2 regions of the Ferdinandcohnia sp. GQ5 genome follow, and region 2 is predicted to be linked to the other one. Evidence: a T-box and tRNA genes for the amino acid it is inferred to sense, from the RefSeq annotation. Region 2 holds a T-box; the other holds one or more tRNA genes.
What was found. A T-box is a leader RNA that pairs with one kind of tRNA and senses whether it is charged. The one in region 2 lies ahead of serS (serine--tRNA ligase), so its partner is inferred to be a tRNA-Ser.
Positions count from the first base shown of each region.

Region 1: it has a tRNA-Ser gene. The T-box ahead of serS (serine--tRNA ligase) is inferred to sense a tRNA for this amino acid. The anticodon was not compared.

Region 1 covers NZ_JCAXEW010000024.1:68,001-79,788, forward strand. The annotation lists gene menH (2-succinyl-6-hydroxy-2,4-cyclohexadiene-1-carboxylate synthase) at 1-675, opposite strand, end outside; gene menD (2-succinyl-5-enolpyruvyl-6-hydroxy-3-cyclohexene-1-carboxylic-acid synthase) at 678-2,426, opposite strand; gene AC6CHV_RS23020 (isochorismate synthase) at 2,419-3,810, opposite strand; gene AC6CHV_RS23025 (1,4-dihydroxy-2-naphthoate polyprenyltransferase) at 4,180-5,115, shown strand; gene AC6CHV_RS23030 (TraR/DksA C4-type zinc finger protein) at 5,255-6,010, shown strand; partial or broken gene AC6CHV_RS23035 (penicillin acylase family protein) at 6,050-8,460, opposite strand; gene AC6CHV_RS23040 (TIGR00266 family protein) at 8,647-9,444, shown strand; gene AC6CHV_RS23045 (hypothetical protein) at 9,492-9,665, shown strand; tRNA gene AC6CHV_RS23050 (tRNA-Glu) at 9,768-9,839, opposite strand; tRNA gene AC6CHV_RS23055 (tRNA-Ser) at 9,867-9,957, opposite strand; tRNA gene AC6CHV_RS23060 (tRNA-Asn) at 9,963-10,037, opposite strand; tRNA gene AC6CHV_RS23065 (tRNA-Ile) at 10,049-10,125, opposite strand; tRNA gene AC6CHV_RS23070 (tRNA-Gly) at 10,137-10,210, opposite strand; tRNA gene AC6CHV_RS23075 (tRNA-His) at 10,383-10,458, opposite strand; tRNA gene AC6CHV_RS23080 (tRNA-Phe) at 10,485-10,557, opposite strand; tRNA gene AC6CHV_RS23085 (tRNA-Asp) at 10,566-10,641, opposite strand; tRNA gene AC6CHV_RS23090 (tRNA-Met) at 10,843-10,919, opposite strand; tRNA gene AC6CHV_RS23095 (tRNA-Ser) at 11,117-11,209, opposite strand; tRNA gene AC6CHV_RS23100 (tRNA-Ile) at 11,229-11,305, opposite strand; tRNA gene AC6CHV_RS23105 (tRNA-Met) at 11,325-11,401, opposite strand; tRNA gene AC6CHV_RS23110 (tRNA-Ala) at 11,431-11,506, opposite strand; tRNA gene AC6CHV_RS23115 (tRNA-Pro) at 11,518-11,594, opposite strand; tRNA gene AC6CHV_RS23120 (tRNA-Arg) at 11,600-11,676, opposite strand; tRNA gene AC6CHV_RS23125 (tRNA-Leu) at 11,697-11,785, opposite strand.
Region 2 covers NZ_JCAXEW010000037.1:315-12,102, forward strand. The annotation lists gene AC6CHV_RS25850 (pro-sigmaK processing inhibitor BofA family protein) at 1-200, opposite strand, end outside; gene AC6CHV_RS25855 (YaaL family protein) at 349-561, opposite strand; gene recR (recombination mediator RecR) at 572-1,168, opposite strand; gene AC6CHV_RS25865 (YbaB/EbfC family nucleoid-associated protein) at 1,193-1,513, opposite strand; gene dnaX (DNA polymerase III subunit gamma/tau) at 1,540-3,228, opposite strand; RNA gene ffs (signal recognition particle sRNA large type) at 3,484-3,748, opposite strand; gene tadA (tRNA adenosine(34) deaminase TadA) at 3,844-4,335, opposite strand; gene AC6CHV_RS25885 (LysM peptidoglycan-binding domain-containing protein) at 4,643-5,929, shown strand; gene AC6CHV_RS25890 (deoxynucleoside kinase) at 6,101-6,757, shown strand; gene AC6CHV_RS25895 (deoxynucleoside kinase) at 6,744-7,412, shown strand; tRNA gene AC6CHV_RS25900 (tRNA-Ser) at 7,554-7,646, opposite strand; gene serS (serine--tRNA ligase) at 7,757-9,037, opposite strand; T-box leader at 9,235-9,450, opposite strand; gene pdxT (pyridoxal 5'-phosphate synthase glutaminase subunit PdxT) at 9,493-10,083, opposite strand; gene pdxS (pyridoxal 5'-phosphate synthase lyase subunit PdxS) at 10,102-10,986, opposite strand; gene AC6CHV_RS25920 (serine hydrolase) at 11,182-11,788, opposite strand, start outside.

The DNA.
Region 1 (11,788 bases), on a different contig from region 2:
GCAAAACTTTTGGTCAAGCTCTCCACAAAGTAATAAAGTGGGTAGGTTTAGCTCATTTAGTCTATCCCAGTATGAGGGTTGTGAACCAGTCCCCATTCCTTTAAGACTATTAACTAAACCGACTGGATTATTGTTAAGACGTTGTTGGCGTATTTCTTGTTGAATATCTTTCGTTAGGGCCTGTTGCGAAGAGAACAAAGGGATCTTCTCCCAATAATCAACAAAACCTTGGACTCCCTCTTGGTTAATCCGATTAGCCAGTTTCTCATCTGATTTTCTGCGGGCAACTCTTTCTTCCACTGTTCTTAACCCTGGAGAACTGCTCTCTAGAACAAGTCTAATTATTCTAGTTGAAAAAAGAATAGAGATAGCCAATGCTAGCCTTCCTCCCATGGAGTAGCCAACTATATTAGTTCTGGGGATAGCTAAGACATCAAGAATATGAATGATATCTTTTGCAACAGTTTCTATATGATATCTTGATGAGTCATCAGGACTATCTGTCTCTCCATGTCCGATTATATCAATAAAAATACATTGATAACTGTAACGAAGTGTCTCGGTGGCATTACTCCAGGTTGCTATATTACCTGTAAAACCATGAAGGAAAACTATCGGTTCCCCTTCTCCCATCACCTGCACATGATAAGTAACCCCGTTTGATGAAATAAACATAGTTATTGTTCCTTTTTGAGAACGTCTTTTATTTCCTGGGAAACATTATTCCACATTTTTCGATGAATCATGACATTTTCTTGGCGGTCCGTTTTTACTTCTACAACATGAAGACCATTCCCATTTAATGAAGCAGATATGGCTTTTCGGAATTCCGCCCAATTCTCAACACTAGTAAATTTCCCGCCATACATTTTTACGGCATGTTCATAATTAAGCCCGATTGGCGTACCAAACAGTGTTTCAAAGTGCTTTTCTTCCTGTGATTGTGGCAAGAAAGAAAATATTCCGCCACCGTCATTGTTAATTAACACAATCGTATTATTTAAATGATGATGTTTTGCTGCTAATAATCCATTTAAATCATGATAGAAAGAAAGATCCCCAATTACTAAAACAGTATGCTCTTTTTGCGAACTAATGCCCATCGCCGTAGAAACAAGTCCATCAATTCCATTGGCTCCTCGATTTCCTAGTACATGAATTGACTTTTCATTATTCGTAAAGAAAGTGTCAAGGTCTCTGATTGGCATACTGTTTCCAACAAATAAAGTAGAACCATTCGGCAGGATTTCTTGAAGTTCAGTAAATACCTTCCCTTCAAATAAGGTTTCTTCCTGGTATACTGCGTTGATATTCTCTTTCACTATATCATTTATTTTAATCCAAGAGCTTATCCAACCATTATTACTACGTTTCTGAATTCGTTTCGTAATCGAATGACAGAACTCTATTTCATCACAGTAAACCATATCGGTTGCTGATAAAGTAGGATCTCTCCATCCACCGTCCCCATCCACAATGATTTGTGGCGTGCTTTTTTGTTTTTGAATATACTGCAGAAGTGACTTAGAAACGGGCATTGCTCCAAAACGAATAATGATGTCTGGTGAGAAAGCTTCTCCGAACTCTTCGTTTCGTAAAAAAGCATCATACCCATCAATTATGTATGATTTAGAGTGTGTTCCACTTCTCAGTTGGGATAGTGGGTCAGCAAGTATTGGAAATTGAAGAGTTTCTGCTAGATTAGCTACAGCATGTCCAAACTCAGAATTATCATGTGAACCACAAACAATAATCCCTCTCAGTTTTTCACTGACTACATCACTTATCAACTGAGCTTGTTCCTCGTCCATTGTCGGTTTACCAACAACGACGTTTACATTTTTTTTAGCAATGTTCCTTGAACCCCATAAATAATCAAGATCGAGGTTTGGAACCAGCGGCTCACGAAAAGGGAAGTTTAGATGGACAGGTCCTGCGGGAGCTGATTGTGCTGTACCCGCTGCTCTTCCTGCCATAGTTCTGACATAAGCCAACATTTGAGCGGAATCTTCAGGTAGAGCCATTTCTACAAACCATTTCGCATGGTTCCCATATAACTGGTTCTGATCTATAGCTTGCGGTGCACCAACATCGCGCAATTCATGTGGTCGGTCCGCTGTCAGGACAATAAGCGGTACTCTTGAATAATAGGCCTCCACAATAGCCGGAAAATAATTGGCTGCTGCAGTCCCAGAAGTACAAAGTATCGCTACAGGCTTTTTAGTTGCTTTAGCTACACCAAGCGCATAAAAAGCGGATGATCGTTCATCAATATTGATTGTAACATTCATATCAGGATGTTCAGCCATTAATATTGCCATCGGGGTAGAGCGGGAGCCGGGGCTCACAATGGCCTCTGTGACACCCACTTGGACTAATTCATCAACAAATGATGCTACATACCGAGTTAATGCTTCATTATTCATTGTCTAAGCCTCCTAGTGCGGATAGCATCGGTCTAAACTTAATCATTGTTTCTGTATATTCACTTTCTGGTTCTGAATCGCCTACAATTCCACATCCAGCAAATAAGGATACATTGTTGCTATTTATTAATCCAGAACGAATGGCAACGGCAAATTCTCCATTATCTTTTGTATCTAACCAACCAACTGGGCTTCCATACCAACCACGGTCAAGAATCTCAAGCTCACGAATTATTTCATATGCTTTTTGTTTAGGTTGTCCTCCAAGCGCTGGAGTTGGATGTAGTCGATCTACAACAGTAAGTAATGATACATTTTCTTTTGCTACCCCTCTTACAGGTGTGTATAAATGTTGAATATCTCGCATTTTTAAGATATCAGGTTGTGTTGGTGAAGAAATGCGTATACAAGATTCTTTCATCGCATTTTTAATCATTTGTACAACCACATCATGTTCGTATAGATTTTTCCGGTCACTAAGTAATTCATTTGCCAATTGTTCGTCTTCAGAAGGAGTTTTACCACGTCGTATCGAACCTGCTAAGCAAGTTGTTAAAAATTCTCCACCTTTTTTCTTTATAAGACGCTCTGGTGAAGCTCCAATAAAACATGAATCGCCATACTCGATTGCAAATAAATAACTCATTGGTTGTTCTTCTTTTAAACGTGCTAAAATGGCATCCGTTTCAATTGGCTTATCAAAATGTAGTTTAATTTCTCTTGCTAGTACAACCTTTTCAACCTCGCCGGATTGTACCTTTTTAGTTGCATTTCGAACAGATTCCATCCATTCCTTTGGTTGGACTTCTTCTTTTGTAAAAGAAGTGTTTATGAGCTCTTTGTGATTTCCCTCAAGCTGTTCTTCTAATTGTTCTATATCAGATTCAACAAATGTTGTACCTGTAGATTCACATATTATATTTGTAGTTAAATAAGTACTTCCTTTATAGATTGAAAGCATAAACGCAGGCAAAACAAATTTTGCATCATCAAAATGATCCCACAGATCTGTTCTCTTTTTTAATGGATCGAATGAAAAACCTCCCATTATTATTGGACCTGTAGAATATGGTGCAAAGTCATCCACTATAATTGCGTTGTGAACGAGTTTTTTCCACTCCTCTTCTATTACAACAAAACGTTCTGTAGACTCATTATCGCTAATGGTATAAGCTTCTCCAAGTCCAACTATTACCGTATCATTTGTTGGATTGGACCAGAAACATCGCGTTTTAAAAGTTTCTTTTTTCCCAGTAGAAAAGAACAATAGGGGGTCTATGTTCTCAATCTCTCTAACCTGACTTACAAGTATCGGCTTTGAAAGCTCCTTTGAACGAAACATTCCTTTCTCTATGTAATCTTTCAATCCTTTTTGTTGTATCATGACCAACTTATATCCCCCCGAAGTGTTTCCTGTAATAAATTTTTCTTTAGAAATAGTATTTGATTATAGTATATCATTAACACGTATGTACCCTTAGTATTATAATCCCGATACTTTTGGGTTAATGAATCAAGTGCTACAATATACCTCTTTATGAATAGTTGTCAACAAACTTGATTCTACCATATGTAACCGTACAATGACCACTTACTTCCTTATTATTACGTTTTGTACGATATGTTAGTCTGGGGATTAAATCATGGTAAGAATGATTATGACTTTTTTGTTACATTAAACCATTGACAGTACTTGCCCAATTCACTAAACTGAACTTTGGATATACATGATATGACGGAGAGGAGAAGTTTAATGCATACAGGACTTCAGTCAAATCAGAAGCTATCTAAAAAGCCTTCAAATGGGTTTCAAGTATGGTGGAGACTTATGCGTCCACATACACTAACAGCATCCTTTGTTCCAGTTATCCTAGGTACAGTTCTTGCACTTTCAGATACTTCTATCAACATGGCACTATTCTTAATAATGTTACTTGCTTGTCTTCTCATTCAAGCAGCTACTAATATGATTAATGAGTATTTTGATTATAAACGCGGTCTAGATACCGCTGAATCAGTCGGTATTGGTGGGACAATTGTTAGAGATGGAGTCAAGCCAAAAGTGATCTTAAACTTGGCTTTTTCCTTTATGGGGATTGCTACACTTTTAGGTGTTTATATTTGTATGAATAGTAGCTGGTGGCTAGCGTTAGTAGGGACTATTTGTATGTCTGTTGGTTATCTTTATACTGGCGGCCCATTCCCAATTTCATCAACACCTTTTGGAGAGCTTGCAGCTGGTTTCTTTATGGGTATGATCATTATTTTAATATCGTTTTTCATCCAAACGGGTACGGTTACTTCAACAAGTATTTTAATTTCAATTCCAATTATGATTCTTGTTGGTGCCATTAATATGTCAAACAATATTCGTGATTTGGATGGTGACAAACAGAACGGACGTCGCACCTTACCGATTTTATTAGGAAGAGAAAATGCGATTAAGTTCTTAGCGGTATTGTTTGTTATTTCATATGTTTGGATTATTGCTTTGTCATTTATGGGAATAGCATCTTGGTGGAGCCTACTTGTATTGGTGAGTGTTCCAAAAGCTATTCAAGCGATAATTGGATTTATTGGAAAATCAGAGCCAATCCAAATGATGCCAGCAATGAAAGCAACCGCCCAAACAAATACATTTTTTGGTTTCTTATTATCAATTGGAATCTTTATTGGTTACTTCTTTTAAAAACACGATTTTTTTGCGATCGTGTTTTTTCTTTTGCCTTCTTTCATACAAGCACTTTTTTACATTTATGATTTTCGTGTTTATGTAAATAATACATAACAAGATTCGTTACGAAATCATTATGGAAGGAGTGCTTTTCATGTTATCAAATGAGCAATTATCAACCTTCCGTTCACAGTTGATAAACGCAAAAAAAGAGGTTGAAGAACAATTAACGGATAGCGATCATTTTGATTTAGAACGCGGTCATTTCCATGGGTCGGTAGGGGAACTCTCTTCTTACGATAACCATCCAGGGGATGAAGGAACTGAGCTATATGAACGTGAAAAAGACATTGCACTTAATGAGCATATTGAAAAAGAACTAAAGGACATTGACTACGCCTTACAGGCAATTGCTGAAGGAAGATACGGGAAATGTGAAAAATGCGGTAAGGAAATACCTGTTGATCGATTAGAAGCAATTCCTACCACAACCTATTGTGTTGAGCACAGCCCGACCCAAGTCGTTTCTCATAATCGGCCGATTGAGGAAGGGGTACTAATGCCACCGTTTGGAAAGTTTGTTGATGAGGAAGATAATGTATCCTTTGATGCTGAAGATTCATGGCAAGATGTTGCTAAGTATGGAACATCTGAATCACCTTCTGATCTTGCAGATCCAGTTGATAGTTATAATGAAGTATTCCTTGAATCAGATGAAAATGTAGGTTATGTAGAGGACTACGAAAACTTTGTTGCAACAGATATTGAAGGGAAAGAAATAATCATCTATCCAAACAACCAGCATGAACGATATGAGGAAGTATTAGATGAAGAAGGAATCATGACCATGTTCGGTGACCTTCCTCCCTATGAAAAAGAACCTTATACAGAGGATGAAGCTCAGGATTAAGGTTAAAAGCAGTGGAAAATTCCCCACTGCTTTACTTTTTTATTTTATTGGTTGTAAAAGTAATCTATAACTATTTATTATATAGTTCTCTTTGTAAGTATGAGTGATATGATATTTTCCTGTTGTCCAATCTGAAATTTGATCATGATAGAATTTGCTCAAAACATGACCAGATTGCCCTGGACCTACCACATTATAGCTTTGTTTCATGTTTGATAGGTCAATTACGGAACGCCATGCAGCTCCATGTGTTATAGCTCCTGATTTTCTATTGAAACTTGCAGCAGCTACCGATACTCCACTACCACCCATTGGAACAAATTCATTATGATTAAAAAGATAGTTTAACGGAGAAATTGCCGACAACGGATGATTAAAAGGAACCCTATGAAATTCACCCCATTTCCATTTACCCGGATGCTTCCCTTGTTGTTTGACAGCAAAATCAACAGCTCGCTTGAATGACTCTAGAGTTACCTGCTCTAAACCACCAGCTTCACTCAACCATACACCTTCATCCCCTTTGGCAGCATTTCTAATCATTTGGTCAACAATTTGGGATTTACCTTCAAACAAGTTATCAATTTCAATTGGAATGGATTCTTCAAACAAAACATTCGCGAATTCCTCCATCCATTTATGAAAGACTAAAGGCTCTCCATCTTCTCTTCGATCTACAAAGTCCCATCCTTCAAACCGCTTTAAGACTTCTTTATCAATATCTCTTAGCTTTTCTTTATTGCTTGTTAATACATCAAGAAAAATCGGTACAAATTCCTCCGCCTGCAAATTATGTTGGTCAAACTGTAGTTGAAGCATATCATCAACCGAAAGTTTCTTCTTACTCGTTAAAACATCCCGTATACGTTGTTGACGATATGGCTATGCCCAAGTATTCGTAATATGGTATGGATAATCATCTGTTACAATTCTATTATTTGCCGTAGAAATAAACCCCTCCTCCGGGTTCACAATTGTTGGAAGTTCATCCCATGGAATAAAACCCTCCCACTCATATTCATCCGTCCAACCTGGTACAGGTATCGAACTATCTCCCTTTTTTCGAATAGGAATTAACCCATTTGCTCGATAAGCAATGGTTCCATCCGTAGCTGCAAAAACAAAATTTTGAGCAGGGGTATGAAAATATGTAAGAGCTTCTTTAAATTCATCCCAACTCTTCGCCTGTTAAACATCAACACCGCTTCAAGTTCAGTCGAAGGATCGAGAGCTGTCCATCTTAAAGCTAAAGCAGTTTCTTCCTTGTGGTCATGAGTGAATTCTGAAATAATGGGACCATGCCTTGTTACCTGAACTTGATAAGGAATTGTTTCTCCATCCTTCACTTTTATTGGTTCATCAATAATTCTTGCATCCTCCCACTTCCCCATATACTCGAACTGATTTGGATTTTCAGGATTTCTTTTTTCAATATATAAATCCTGGACATCTGGACCTACATTGGTAACTCCCCAGGCGATATGTTCATTACGTCCTAATATAATTCCTGGGACACCTGCAAAAATGACACCACTTACGTTTACTTCATTATTTTGTAAATGCGTTTCATACCAAATCGACGGAGTCGCCAATGCTAAATGAGGATCATCCGCTAGAATCGGCATACCTGACTCAGATTTTTCTCCACTAACCACCCAGTTATTACTCCCATTAAATTCATTTGGGAAAGGAGCCTGTGCAATACTTTTGGAAATATCAATAGGATTTTCTTTCATTACTTGAAGAACTGTTGCCCCATCTTCAGGATATGTAGGAAATAATTCAAGTAGTTTTTCTTCTGACACATGCTGTGCCATGTAATAACGAAAGGCTTGACCTTTATAATGGCCTCCTAAATCGTAAGCCATATACTTACCTATCGTGAGTGAGTCTATAGGACTCCACTCCGTTGGTTCATATCCGGCAAGAGTAAATTCGACGGGTAATGTTTTCTTCTCCTTTGCTTCCTTAATAAAAGCATTTACGCCATCTGCATAAGATTGTAAGACACCTTTCGCTTCTGTCGAGTATCCATCGTACGAGATTTTAGCTGCTCTTCGTAAGCCAAGAGTTCTATAATATTTATCCTGTTCAATTAGGGAACTACCAATTACCTCACTGAGCTCTCCTGATGCCTGTCTACGGCTTAGATCCATTTGAAATAACCTGTCCTGAGCCGTTACATATCCTTGTGCAAAATACAGATCGTGAGTGTTTTTAGCACTTATATGGGGAACCCCATTTTGATCACGAATTACTTCAACCTCATCAGTAATACCAGCAACATTAATTGTACCTTCAATTTCTGGTAAACTCTTTCTCAAAAATAAATAGCCTGCCAAAATACTTGCGACAAGCAGGAGGATGATTATAAATCCTGATACTAAAATAACCCTCCATCTTTTCTTTCTGGGCCAAATACGTCTTTTTACTGCGACTTCTGAACTCATAAACTCCTCCTTAGACGAATTATTTCAAGAAAATTCTAAATATATTATAATATCTCATTTTCATTTTGTCATTGAAATCTCCAATAGACTGACATTATTTTCATACTTAGTGAAAAGCTTAAAGGAAGATACTAAGCAAATGACGAATTATTTCTATATATCATTTTTAATGAAAGGAAGAGTATAATGAACGCTCATGAGATTGAATACAAACTATATGGAGATGACATGCAATTTGTTGAAATCGAGCTAGATCCGAGTGAAAGTGTTATTGCGGAAGCAGGAGCCATGATGATGATGGAAGATGGAATCTCGATGGAAACCATATTCGGTGATGGTTCAGAATCTGGAGGTGGAGGTTTATTAGGTAAACTGTTTGGTGCAGGTAAAAGAGTCCTTACTGGTGAGAGTCTTTTTATGACGGTTTTTACCAATAGCCATATGGGCAAAAAACATGTTTCGTTTGCTGCCCCATATCCTGGAAAAATCATCCCGGTTGATTTAAGCATGCTAGGTGGAAAAGTGATTTGTCAAAAAGATTCTTTTTTATGTGCAGCAAAAGGAGTATCAGTCGGAATAGACTTCCAACGCAAATTAGGTACTGGTTTCTTCGGTGGAGAGGGCTTCATCATGCAAAAATTAGAAGGAGATGGATTAGCCTTTTTACACGCAGGTGGAACCATACATAAAAAAGAACTCCAACCTGGTGAAATCCTTCGAATAGACACAGGCTGCTTAGTTGGGATGACGAAGGAAGTAGATTACAATATCGAATATGTAGGGAAAATAAAAACAGCTTTCTTTGGTGGTGAAGGTTTATTCTACGCAACTGTACGTGGCCCTGGAACAGTTTGGGTACAATCATTGCCATTTAGCCGTATGGCAGACCGTATCTTCGCAAGTGCACCTAGAAATGGGGGAAGCACAGGTGAAGGAAGTATTCTAGGAGGAATCGGAAATTTATTAAACGGTGATAACAGATAGAATAAATATAAGTATAACTGGGAGGATAATAAATGGAGGTGTGGAAGATGAAACGTAAAGAAGACGTTAATAAAAAACCCGATGCTCCACTATTTGATGCCCCAGATGATAAAATTCTAGCATTTGACATGTTCCGTGGAATATCACCCGGAATCTTCTCAGATGTAGATTTAGACAACCCCGCAAAGAAAATAGAAGATGATATCATTTCTCAAGATTAAGCACCTGGCAACAGGTGTTTTTCTTTTTGTAACCGTAAAAAATTAGAAACTAGAAATCTAGTAAAATAAAAAAACGCCATGAGAAATTCTCATAACGTTTGATGACCCGTACGGGATTCGAACCCGTGTTACCGCCGTGAAAGGGCGGTGTCTTAACCGCTTGACCAACGGGCCAGAAAAAAGTATTTATATGATTCGACATGGCGGAGAAGGAGGGATTTGAACCCTCGCGCCGCTTACGCGACCTACACCCTTAGCAGGGGCGCCTCTTCAGCCACTTGAGTACTTCCCCAAAAATGGCTCCGCAGGTAGGATTCGAACCTACGACCGATCGGTTAACAGCCGATAGCTCTACCACTGAGCTACTGCGGAATAATTATATATGGTGGGCCTAAATGGACTCGAACCATCGACCTCACGCTTATCAGGCGTGCGCTCTAACCAGCTGAGCTATAGGCCCATTGTATAAATTGGAGCGGGTGATGAGAATCGAACTCACGACATCAGCTTGGAAGGCTGAGGTTTTACCATTAAACTACACCCGCATATTAATTGTTAATTTTATAAATCAAAGCGATACGACTTTCGGGCCTTACATGCCTCTTCCTCTGCTAGCTTATTCAAGAAGTAAATGCGTCGAGACAACTCGTAGCATATTCTAGGAAGCTTTGCTCGTGGCTGAGGTTTTACCATTAAACTACACCCGCATTTTTTATATGGGGCGGCTGATGGGAATCGAACCCACGAATGTCGGAACCACAATCCGATGCGTTAACCACTTCGCCACAGCCGCCATTAAAGTTTATAAAATTAGAAAGGTGGCTCAGGACGGAATCGAACCGCCGACACAAGGATTTTCAGTCCTTTGCTCTACCGACTGAGCTACTGAGCCACAAAATATGGCGGTCCCGACCGGGATCGAACCGGCGATCTCCTGCGTGACAGGCAGGCATGTTAACCGCTACACCACGGGACCATTTAAGATTAAAAAAGTTATTTAATGCGCTAATTATTGTGGAATAACTGTCCCTTCCTCTAATAGTTTATTCGAGGAGCATTGTCCGTCGGGACAACTCGTAGATATTCGACGATGGTTTGCTCGTCGCTACACCACGGGACCATTTTTAACAACAAAAATTATTTTACTATAACTTCTTGTGCTTGTCAACACTTTTTTTGGTTGCGGGGGCAGGATTTGAACCTACGACCTTCGGGTTATGAGCCCGACGAGCTACCAGACTGCTCCACCCCGCGATAATAGAATTTATAAAGTTTATGTTATGCGCTATGCAAGTAAATGACTGTCCCTTCCTCTTCAAGCTTATTCTTGAAGCATGTCCGTCGGGACAACTCGCAGTAAATCGATGATGCAACGCTCGTTGCTCCACCCAGCGATATATAGAAGGTTTATAATATATGACTTTCTTACACCATATATTTGTTAAAAAATATGGCGGAGGAAGAGGGATTCGAACCCCCGCGGGCTTTAACACCCCTGTCGGTTTTCAAGACCGATCCCTTCAGCCGGACTTGGGTATTCCTCCACATATATAAGGTTGTAAATGGTGGACCTTGTAGGACTCGAACCTACGACCGGACGGTTATGAGCCGTCTGCTCTAACCAGCTGAGCTAAAGGTCCTAGATTTTTTTAATTTAAATGGTAGCGGCGGAGGGGATCGAACCCCCGACCTCACGGGTATGAACCGTACGCTCTAGCCAGCTGAGCTACACCGCCATAATTAAAGTAATTATTTAAAATTCTAATGGTGGAGCCTAGCGGGATCGAACCGCTGACCTCCTGCGTGCAAAGCAGGCGCTCTCCCAGCTGAGCTAAGGCCCCAATTTTGTTAATGGTCGGGAAGACAGGATTCGAACCTGCGACCCCTTGGTCCCAAACCAAGTGCTCTACCAAGCTGAGCTACTTCCCGTAAAATGGCGCGCCCGATAGGAGTCGAACCCATAACCTTCTGATCCGTAGTCAGACGCTCTATCCAATTGAGCTACGGGCGCATTTTTTTTATTTTATTAGATGGTGCCGAGGACCGGAATCGAACCGGTACGGTAGTCACCTACCGCAGGATTTTAAGTCCTGTGCGTCTGCCAGTTCCGCCACCCCGGCATT
Region 2 (11,788 bases):
ACTGCAGAAGTCACTAGATTTATTGGTACATGCAGATCAAATGATTGTCCAAATGCATTTAAGAAAAATAGAAACAATGCGCCGATTAGGATTTTAACGAATACTTGTCCCACTAGCCGAATTGGCTTAAGAGGTGCTCCTATTAAAAGAACAAGTACAATTAATCCTCCAAGTATTGCTATAACAAACTTTGGTTCCAATCAGACTTCACTCCTTCTCACAACTTGTACTATTATTCTATGTGAGTGGGGAGTTTTAAGAACCTCTTGTCCTATTTTTATTTAATGTTTCTATTCATAATAAAAAATCCCATCAGAGAAAGTCTTACTTCCTTGATAGGATTTATTTTTATAGAAATACTTTTCGCCTTTTTGCTTCTCTTAGTAAAAAGAAGTATTTGGTTTCTGCGACTTTAAGTTCACTTAAAACATCATCAGAAGGTTCAACACTTTTTTCGATAAGATTTTTCTGTCTCATCCATTCCTTCTTTGCCATTTCTAACTGACTAAAGAGCTCTTGATTATATTCTTTTCGAAGCTTTCCCTTCTTTTTAAAAAGCATAAAAGACCTCCTATAATTCCCGGCGACCTTCAAGTGCCTTTGATAGTGTTACTTCATCAGCATATTCTAAATCTCCACCAACTGGTAAGCCATGAGCAATTCTTGTAATTTTAATACCCGTTGGTTTTAGTAAACGAGAAATATACATAGCTGTAGCTTCCCCTTCAATGTTCGGATTAGTCGCTAAAATAATTTCTTGTACCGTGTCATCCTGAAGTCTTTTTAGTAATTCAGGAATTTTAATATCTTCTGGACCAATACCATCCATTGGGGAGATTGCCCCATGTAAGACATGATAAAGACCGTTGTATTCTTTCATTTTTTCCATTGCGATTACATCTTTCGGATCCTGTAGGACACAGATCACTGTTTTGTCGCGACGTTCATCTTCACAAATGTAACAAGGGTCTCTATCTGTTATATGCCCGCAATTTGAGCAATATGTGAGATTTCGCTTTGCATTGACAAGCGCTTTAGCAAAATCAAGCACGACATCCTCTTTCATACTTAGTACAAAAAAAGCCAGACGCACGGCCGTTTTTGGGCCGATACCTGGCAATTTCATAAAGCTATCTATTAGCTTAGATATTGGTTCAGGATAATGCATATCTATCTAAGTCCTTTCAACCGATTAGAATGGAAGGTTCATTCCTTTAGTAAATTGACCCATTGTTTCATTTGTTAGGTCTTCGATCTTTTTAAGGGCATCATTTGTTGCTGCTAAAACAAGGTCCTGTAGCATTTCGATATCATCAGGGTCTACCACTTCTTCTTTAATGATAACGTCAATAATTTCTTTTTGGCCATTTGCTTTTACAGTGACCATACCACCACCAGCAGTACCTTCTACCACCTTTTCAGCAAGTTCTTCCTGTGCCTTTGCCATATCCTTTTGCATTTTTTGCATTTGTTTCATCATTTTTTGCATATTACCCATTCCGCCGCCACGCATCATGTTACATTCCTCCTATATGTTTATTATTCCTTTATTTCAATGAGCTCTGCACCAACAATCTTCATCGCTTCTGCAATAAGAGGGTCCTCGGTTTCCTCAGGCCCTTGATCATCATCGGTTTTTTGCCCACGGATAAACTCTTCTCTAATTTTACCCCATTCATCATCGGGTACACCAATCATTTCAAACCTATTTCCGGTTAATGTGGTAAGTATGTTTTCGAGATTTTCTTTTACTTCTGTGTTTTCAGATGCCATTTTACAATGGATTTCATATTTAAACTTTAACACAAACGCATTTGAAGAAGCTGCAACTGGTTCACTTTCAATTAAAAGGGCTGCATGAGACACTTTGTTTTGACTTCGAAGTTGATCAAGCATATCGCCCCATTTTCCTTTTAATAAATCAAGATTCTGTCTAGTTGCACTCTTTAAAACCTCATTTATTCTTCCCACTGGGGTTCTGTAACCATTTCTAGATGTTTTTTGTGGACGTTTTTCAGCAGGCTTTGCATCTTGTGGTTGGGCTGTTACACCCTTTTCCTTAATTGATGCAAGTTCAGATTCTAACATATTTATTTTATTCATTAAGCCTTCAATTTGTGGCAATGACTCAAATGAATGTTGTTTATCCATTTGAGTAAGCTTTACGAGTGCTACCTCTAGAAAAATTCGCGGATGGTTCGTCCACTTCATCTCCTGCTGGGCTTGGTTTAAAATATCCATGGTTTCGTAAATTTCATGATTAGGGATATTTTTTGCAAGGTCCGAAAAATCTTCATCAACTAATACCCGCTCCATCACTTCTTCTAATTGGGGTGCTGTTTGATATAAAAGCATGTCCCTATAATAGAAGATTAAATCTTCGATAAATCTCATTGGGTCTTTCCCAAGGTCCATCATTTCATCGAGTGTCTTCAAAGCTGTTCGGACATCTCGGTCGTGTGTCGCCCTAACCACATTCGTTAGCAGTGATTGCGAAACAGCTCCAGTTATCGTGAGAACATCTTCAAGTTTTACCACTTCGTCGCTGAAGGAAATCGCTTGGTCCAATAAACTTAACGCATCCCGCATTCCACCTTCAGCAGCTCTTGCGATTACATAAAGAGCTTGATCATCCACTGTCACGTTCTGTTCAGATATGATCGTTTTCATTCTCCCTACGATTGCTTGAGTTGTAATCCGACGAAAATCAAAGCGTTGACATCTGGAGATGATCGTAAGTGGAATTTTATGTGGTTCGGTTGTTGCTAAGATGAAAATGACATGTCTTGGTGGTTCCTCCAATGTTTTTAACAAGGCGTTAAACGCACCGATTGAAAGCATATGTACTTCATCAATGATATATACCTTGTAGCGTACTGCACTGGGAGCATACTTCACTTTATCGCGAATATCTCTAATTTCATCGACACCATTGTTTGATGCAGCATCAATTTCAATCACATCAGAAATTGAGCCGTCGGTAATTCCCCGACATGCGGCACACTCATTACAAGGCTCAGCTACTGGAGAACGCTCACAGTTAACGGCTTTTGCAAAAATTTTCGCAGCACTCGTTTTTCCTGTTCCCCTTGGTCCTGAGAAAAGGTAAGCATGAGAAAATTTTTCTTGAAGAAGGGCATTCTTTAATGTTTGGGTTATATGTTCTTGTCCGACCACGTCATGAAAGGTTTGTGGCCGAAAGACACGGTATAATGCTTGATATGCCATTGATATTGCCCCTCCTTCTCTTCGTCCACTTCCTATTATACAGGAAGTGAATATTCTGTACAAAGTGATTATATCATTCACTGAAAAAATCTAGAAAAAACAAGAACAGTTCAAGAAGCTCAACTTTAGGTGCCAAGCATAAGACGAGCGCAACCTTCCGAAGCAATTGACTTAGCCCAGAGCGCCGATGGAGCCTTGAACTAGACAATAAAAAAACCCACCCGAATGAGTGAGTTGTTTTATGTAGTATAACTGCCGTGCACCTTCCGTCGAATAGTTACCCCAGGCGTTACTCAAGCAGTTAGCTCGGTCCAGGCAACCCTACGGCACATGGGAGAGTCCGCTTACTGCTGCTTCCTTCCGGACCTGACAGGATTCACGGGTTCCCATTGCGTAGGACCCAGACGTCAACACCACTTACTTGAGGCAGACCCTACAATAACTACCCTCTGTGAAGGGATTCGGCCTCGCTAGAGCGGATTGCGAGTACAGGGCACCGCTACCTCCCCGCTTAGCACGGCAAAATTGATACCAAATTGTTAGGTGTCTTTGTGACACATTCTTAGTATAAAGGCTCAGTCAAAAAAAATCAACGTATTCCAACTGTAAGTTTTTTCAAGTAGAACCAGTAGTGCGATTCTTTTCATCTTTTTTTCTCTTTCGAAGCTGTCTAAAAAATGAACTTAGGAGTTCGCTGCATTCTTCCTCACAAATACCTGAAACGACCTCAGTTTGATGATTAAATCGTTGTTCCTGTAAAAGGTTCATTAAGGTTCCCGCACATCCTCCCTTAGGGTCACTCGCCCCGTAAACGACCCGTTTTACCCGCGATAGCACGATAGCCCCCGAGCACATTGCACAGGGCTCAAGAGTGACATACAAGGTAGAATCCTCTAATCTCCAAGTGCCTGAACGTCGACAGGCTTCATCAAGTGCCAATAGTTCTGCATGGGCAATTGAACGTTGCTGTGTTTCACGAAGGTTATGGGCTTTTGCAATAACTTCATCATTTATAACAAGAACAGCACCAATAGGCACTTCATCTATATCAGCTGCTTTTTTTGCTTCTTCAATCGCCAATTTCATATAATATTCGTCAGATTTCATCAAAGTAAATACTCCCTCACTAGATAAATCAAATGCGCCTTGGCGTATTTGCGCCCAGATTTTTTAGGCCCACACGAGGTCGGTCACAAAGACGTTGCCACAGGAAGTGGCGTACTTAGTCTTTGATCTTAGGCTCGAAAAGTTACCCTTGAAAATCTGTGGCATCCACCGTAGGCTTTAACTTTATTTAGTCGGAGTATGACCCCGACTAAATAAAGTTAAACATTTTATCCAAGCATCATCTTTCTTATTCTCTCATAGAGTAATAAAGGTGTGTTACCTAGATTGTAGAATGAGGAGGTCAAACATGCAAATTCATGTTGTAGAGCGAGGTCAGTCCTTATTTGGAATCGCTCAAGCGTACAGCACTACAGTAGATGAAATTGTTCGTGCAAACCAAATTCCAGACCCCGGTAATCTTGCGATTGGCCAGGCACTCGTTATTCCTATTGTTGGACAATTTTACTGGGTCCAACCAGGCGATAGCCTCTGGTCAATTGCAAATAAATTTGGACTTAATTATCAGCAATTAGCACAAATCAACCAATTACCACCGAATCGTCCATTAAATGTAGGTCTTAGACTCTATATTCCTGCACGCCCAAAACGAAATGTAGAAACCAATGCTTATGTGGAACCATCAGGAACTTCAGTAAGTCCCGCTCTTGAAAGAAGTTCACGACAAGCAGCTCCATACTTAACATACTTAGCCCCATTTAACTTTCAAATCCAACGAGATGGCACTCTAAAAGAACCACCATTGAACAATTTGCCAAGCATTGCAAGTGCAAATAACGTAACCCTTATGATGGTCGTAGCGAATTTAGAAGAAGGACAATTTAGCAATGAACTAGGTCGTATTGTGCTTAACGACCAAAATGTCCAAAATAAGCTGTTAGATACAATCGTAGAAACAGCAAAAAAATATGGGTTCCGTGATATTCATTTTGATATGGAGTTTTTACGACCAGAAGACCGCGAAGCCTATAACAACTTCTTGCGTAAAGCAAAACAGCGCTTTAGCCAAGAAGGCTGGCTACTATCCACTGCACTAGCTCCTAAAACAAGTGCAGAACAAAAGGGCGCTTGGTACGAAGCACACGATTATAAAGCACACGGTGAAATCGTGGACTTTGTTGTCATCATGACGTATGAATGGGGATATAGTGGCGGTCCACCAATGGCAGTATCACCAATTGGTCCTGTTCGAGAGGTTCTTGAATATGCCATCACTGAGATGCCAGCGTCAAAAATAATGATGGGGCAAAACCTCTATGGCTATGATTGGACATTGCCTTTTGTGCAAGGGGGCGAATATGCAAAGGCAGTAAGCCCACAGCGAGCAATTGAACTCGCAAAGCAACATAATGTACCAATCCAATACGATACGAAGGCACAAGCTCCTCACTTTGATTATACGGACTCGGCTGGAAAGCAACATAAGGTTTGGTTTGAGGATGCTAGAAGCATTCAGGCAAAGTTTGATTTGATTAAAGAATTGAATCTACGAGGAATCAGCTATTGGAAGCTGGGGCTACCGTTCCCTCAAAATTGGCTGTTGATCACAGATAATTTCAATGTCGTAAAACGATGACATCATTTAAAGGAACTCGATTTTTCGAGTTCCTTTTTCTATTTAGTGCACAATAAGAAAACTATAATATTTCCCAGTCTGTTTTTTCGACAATTAATAACAAACATCTATCTTCCTGTGATAAAATAATGCTTATCTGTCATTTGATTGATATAAAAAGGGGGACACGAGATGGGTAGTAGGATTCCCTTTATTACAGTAGAGGGTCCGATCGGAGTTGGGAAGACCTCTCTCGCTAAGGCTATTTCAGAGCAATTCGAATTTGCCTTATTGAAAGAGATAGTCGATGAAAATCCATTCTTGGGTAAATTTTATACGAATATTGATGAATGGAGTTTTCAAACAGAAATGTTTTTCCTTTGTAACCGATACAAACAACTTGAAGACATAAATCAAAATTACCTTCAAAAAAATCAACCGGTTGTTGCGGATTATCATATATTCAAAAACCTAATCTTCGCTGAGCGGACATTGAAAACTCAGCAATTTCAAAAATACTTACAGATTTATGAAATTCTAACCGCTGATATGCCAGTACCGAATGTCGTCATCTATTTACACGCTAGCCTCGATACTTTATTAGAACGGATTAAGATGCGTGGTCGAGACATCGAAAAAGGTATTGACCCAGCTTATCTTAGTCAATTAAGCCTTGATTATGAGCAATCAATGGCAAAGTTCGAAAAGACACACCCAAATATTCCTGTTATACGATTTAACGGAGACAAGCTAGACTTTGTACAGAATAAACAGGATCTTGAACAAATCCTATCAAAAATAGAAGACACCATTCTTGAAAAAGGAGTAAGACAGAATGAATTTGCGTAATAAATATGATATCCCTAGTAATGCAGTGATCACCATTGCAGGTACAGTTGGTGTTGGAAAGTCTACGATGACAAATGCACTTGCAAATGCACTTGGATTTAGGACCTCCTTTGAGAAAGTGGATACGAATCCATATTTAGATCGATTTTATGCAGACTTTGAGAGATGGAGCTTCCACCTTCAAATCTATTTCCTTGCAGAACGTTTTAAAGAGCAAAAGAAAATCTTTGAATATGGCGGAGGATTTGTCCAAGATCGTTCTATCTATGAGGACACAGGCATATTTGCGAGAATGCATTATGAAAAGGGAACCATGGCGCCTGTCGATTATGAGACATATACTAACCTTTTTGATGCGATGGTAATGACACCATATTTCCCACATCCGAATTTATTAATTTATCTTGAAGGCAGCCTTGATGATATCATTAATCGAATCCAAGAACGAGGCAGACCAATGGAGCAACAAACTCCTATTTCATATTGGGAAGAAATGCACGGTCGTTATGAGAAATGGATCAATAATTTTACTGCTTGCCCTGTTCTTCGATTAAATATCAATGAATACGATATTTTACAAGACGAAGGTTCAGTTGAACTAATTATCGAGAAAATTTCAAAGTTTATCAGACAAACCGAACTTTTAAAAAGCTAGAGCAACAAATACCCCTTTTGAGATAATCACTCAAAAGGGGTTCTTTATTGATAAAATATATGTAAATAGCAAAAAACTCGTTACCGTAATAGTAACGAGTTCATCTCCAATACTTTATGCGCTAGTATTATTTAAAATTTATGGCGGAGGAAGAGGGATTCGAACCCCCGCGGGCTTTAACACCCCTGTCGGTTTTCAAGACCGATCCCTTCAGCCGGACTTGGGTATTCCTCCGTATCGACAAGAAATAATATATCATAGTTTTAAATTAAATGTCAACAATATCTTTATTTTTTTTAATAAGGCCAGGAAAGTGGTAAAATCCTGGCCAATATTTTAATCGATTACTTAGGACCAATTACTTCTTTATTTCTCATATAAGGACGTAATACTTCCGGAATGATGACTGTACCGTCCTCTTGTTGATAATTCTCTAGGATTGCCGCAACTGTTCGACCAATTGCAAGTCCAGAACCATTCAATGTATGAACGTGCTCAGGTTTTGAATCTCGATCACGGCGGAAACGAATATTGGCTCGTCTTGCCTGGAATGCCTCAAAATTACTACAAGAAGAAATTTCACGGTATGTTCCGTAGCTTGGAATCCACACTTCAATGTCATATTTTTTCGCTGCAGTAAATCCTAAATCTGCACTACACATGCTTAGGACACGGTATGGAAGACCTAGTAACTGAAGTACCTTTTCAGCATTTGCTGTTAAGCTTTCTAATTCTTGATAAGAATCTTCTGGCTTTACAAACTTCACTAGTTCTACCTTATTAAACTGATGCTGACGGATCAACCCTCTTGTATCTCTTCCCGCTGAACCAGCTTCAGAGCGGAAACAAGCACTAAATGCCGCATATTTAATTGGTAGCTCTTCTCCGCCTATAATCTCATCACGGTGTAGGTTTGTAACTGGAACCTCGGCAGTCGGAATTAAGAAGTAATCCTCATTTTCAATGAGGAATGCATCTTCTTCAAACTTTGGAAGCTGTCCTGTACCTGTCATGCTTGCACGATTGACTAGGTATGGAGGAATAACCTCCTCATATCCATGTTCCTCTACATGTAGGTCTAACATAAAATTAAATAATGCTCTTTCAAGTGTTGCCCCAAGCCCCTTATAAAATACAAAACGGCTACCTGTTACTTTTCCTGCACGTTCAAAGTCTAAAATTTCAAGTTGATCAGCAATTTCCCAGTGTGGCTTTGGTTCAAATCCAAACTTAGGGAGCTCTCCCCATTTACGGATTTCAACGTTATCATCCTCAGATTCACCAATTGGCACACTTTCATGTGGTAAATTCGGAATGGATAACATTAGATGCTCTAATTGTCCTTCCACATCTCGTAATTCCGTATCTAGTTCTTTGACCTTATCACCAACCTCACGCATTTCTAAAATGAGAGCATCTGCATCTTTTTTCTCTCGTTTCAAAACAGCGATTTGACCTGACACTTCATTTCTACGGCTTTTTAACTCCTCAGTCTTCAAAATGAGCTCGCGGCGCTTTTTATCTAACTCCTCAAAACGCCCCAGGTCTGTTAAATCCTCACCACGATACTTGAGTCTCTCCTTCACTTCATCAAAATGGCTTCGTAAAAATTTAATATCTAACATCTCTTAAACCTCCTAAAATCTATGAGTTATAGTAACAATGTGTAACCATTCGTGACTGTCGAGAAGCAAGTATTTCAAGGTAGCACAGGTTCGAGGACCGGAGCGTGGCTAACCTACTTGAGGACCAGAGAACCAAGCCAACGAAGAAATACGCCGCTTATCGGCAGTTACGGCAAACAAAAAACTCCCGCCCCTAAAAAAGGGACGAGAGTTAACCCGCGTTACCACCCTAGTTGAGGATACAAGTATCCCCCTCTTGAAAAAGATAACGGATTTACCGAAAATACCTACTTGAATGATGCATTCAGTATTTCACTCAAGGATGGATTCACAAGCTTTTTTCATCGGTTCACACCAACCACCGACTCTCTTAGGAAAAAAGACGAGCTACTAGTTCCTATCATAGATTTCACATTTTATATTATTTATATAAAGTTTTACCATGTTTTAATTGTTTATACAAGTTTTTTTGCTTTTGATTCTTCGACCATTTTTACAAAATACGCTGTAAAGCGGTGATCATCTGTTAATTCTGGATGGAAGGAGCAGCCTAAATATTGTCCTTCACGGGCTGCAACTATTCTACCATTATGCTTTGCAAGAATTTCGACATTTTCTCCTGCTTCTACAATATGTGGTGCGCGAATAAATACTCCGACAAAGTCTTCAGCGATTCTAGGAATCATAAGCTCCGCCTCAAAGCTCTCACGCTGACGGCCAAATGAGTTTCTCTCAACTTTAATATCCATAAGTCCAAGATGTGACTCCTTATAGTCAACAAGCTGCTTCGCAAGTAGAATGAGCCCTGCACATGTTCCAAACATCGGCTTACCTTGCTCAGCAAATGAGCGAAGTGGCTCCATAAACTCATATTTATCAATTAATCGGCGCATTGTAGTACTTTCCCCGCCAGGGATAATTAATCCGTCAATTTCTTCAAGTTGTTCAACTTTTTTTACAACGACTGCTTCCGCTCCAGAGGCTTCTACAGAACGAACATGTTCTCTGACAGCCCCTTGAAGTCCTAATACTCCGATTTTAACCACGTCTGAACACCCTCTTACTTACCAGCCTCTTTCTTGCATACGTTGTTCTGGTAATAATGATGAAATTTCAATACCTTTCATAGCATTTCCTAATCCTTTAGAAAGGTGTGCAATTAATTCATAATCTTGATAATGTGTAGTAGCTTCTACAATCGCACGAGCAAATTTTGCAGGATTATCTGATTTAAAAATACCAGATCCAACAAATACTCCATCTGCTCCAAGTTGCATCATAAGTGCTGCGTCAGCTGGAGTTGCTACACCACCTGCTGCAAAGTTAACAACTGGAAGGCGACCTTCTTGTTTGATTTGAAGCAATAATTCAAATGGTGCTCCAAGATTTTTTGCTTCTGTCATAAGCTCATCTTCACTCATGCCAACAACTTTACGAATTTGAGCATTCACTTTTCTCATATGACGAACAGCTTCTACAATATTTCCTGTTCCAGGCTCACCTTTTGTACGAAGCATAGATGCACCTTCTGCAATTCGGCGAGTTGCTTCGCCTAAGTCACGGCAGCCACAAACAAATGGAACTGTGAAATCACGTTTATTTAAGTGGAATTCTTCATCAGCTGGAGTTAATACTTCACTCTCATCAATGTAGTCAACGCCAAGAGCTTCTAATACTCTAGCTTCTACAATATGACCTATACGAGCTTTGGCCATAACTGGAATAGTAACAGCACCCATTACTTGCTCGACGATTGTAGGGTCCGCCATTCTAGCAACTCCACCAGCCGCTCGAATATCAGCAGGTACACGCTCTAAAGCCATTACTGCTACAGCGCCTGCTTCTTCTGCAATCTTAGCTTGTTCTGCATTGACAACGTCCATAATTACGCCGCCCTTTTGCATTTCAGCCATACCACGTTTTACTCTATCTGTTCCTGTATTTGCCATTACGATTCCTCCAATGATTCGTTATCTAATTTTATAGGCATAATCATATCATATTTTTAACTATAGTGAATGCCCAATAGAAAATAAACTAAGAATATTCTAACTCATAATTTTCTAATTTCCTAGTAATTATACCAAAATAGTATAATATGGAAACAAAAACAGCCTCCTTCTACAGAGAAGGAGACCTTTATATTAGAACCAGCCCTTAACAGTGTTTGCCACACTTGACCAAATATCACCAAAGAATCCACCAATTCCTCTCATCATGAGCACGAACCAGTTTGTCTTTTCAACACCTGTATCTGTCACAAGTGGTACCTGTAATTTATCATCACCATTTGCGGTAATATAGCCTAAGTCATCACCATCATAGGATACACTCATATGGCCCACTTTTGTTCCTTCTTTAAAAGGAGCTGTTATTTCTTTATCCTTTGAAACAACCTTGTCATCAAATACAATTTCTGCTTTAAATGCAGACTTATCTACACCCTTTTTAACTAATAATTTTACTGGTGCTTTAGTTGAAATTTCTACTTTCTTTTCTTTTCCCTTGACTACCTTTAATTCTTTATTACCCTTTACTTGATATCCTTCAGGGTAAACTTCAATTTGTTCAAAATTATTAAAACCATAATCTAATAGTTTACGAGTCTCTTTGAAACGCTCTGGTTCGCTTGTTGCCCCCATCACGACTGAAATTAATCTTTTTCCGTTACGTTCAGCAGTTCCTGTAAAGCAATAACCAGCTGCTGGTGTTGTACCTGTTTTTAACCCATCCATTCCCTCATAATAGAAA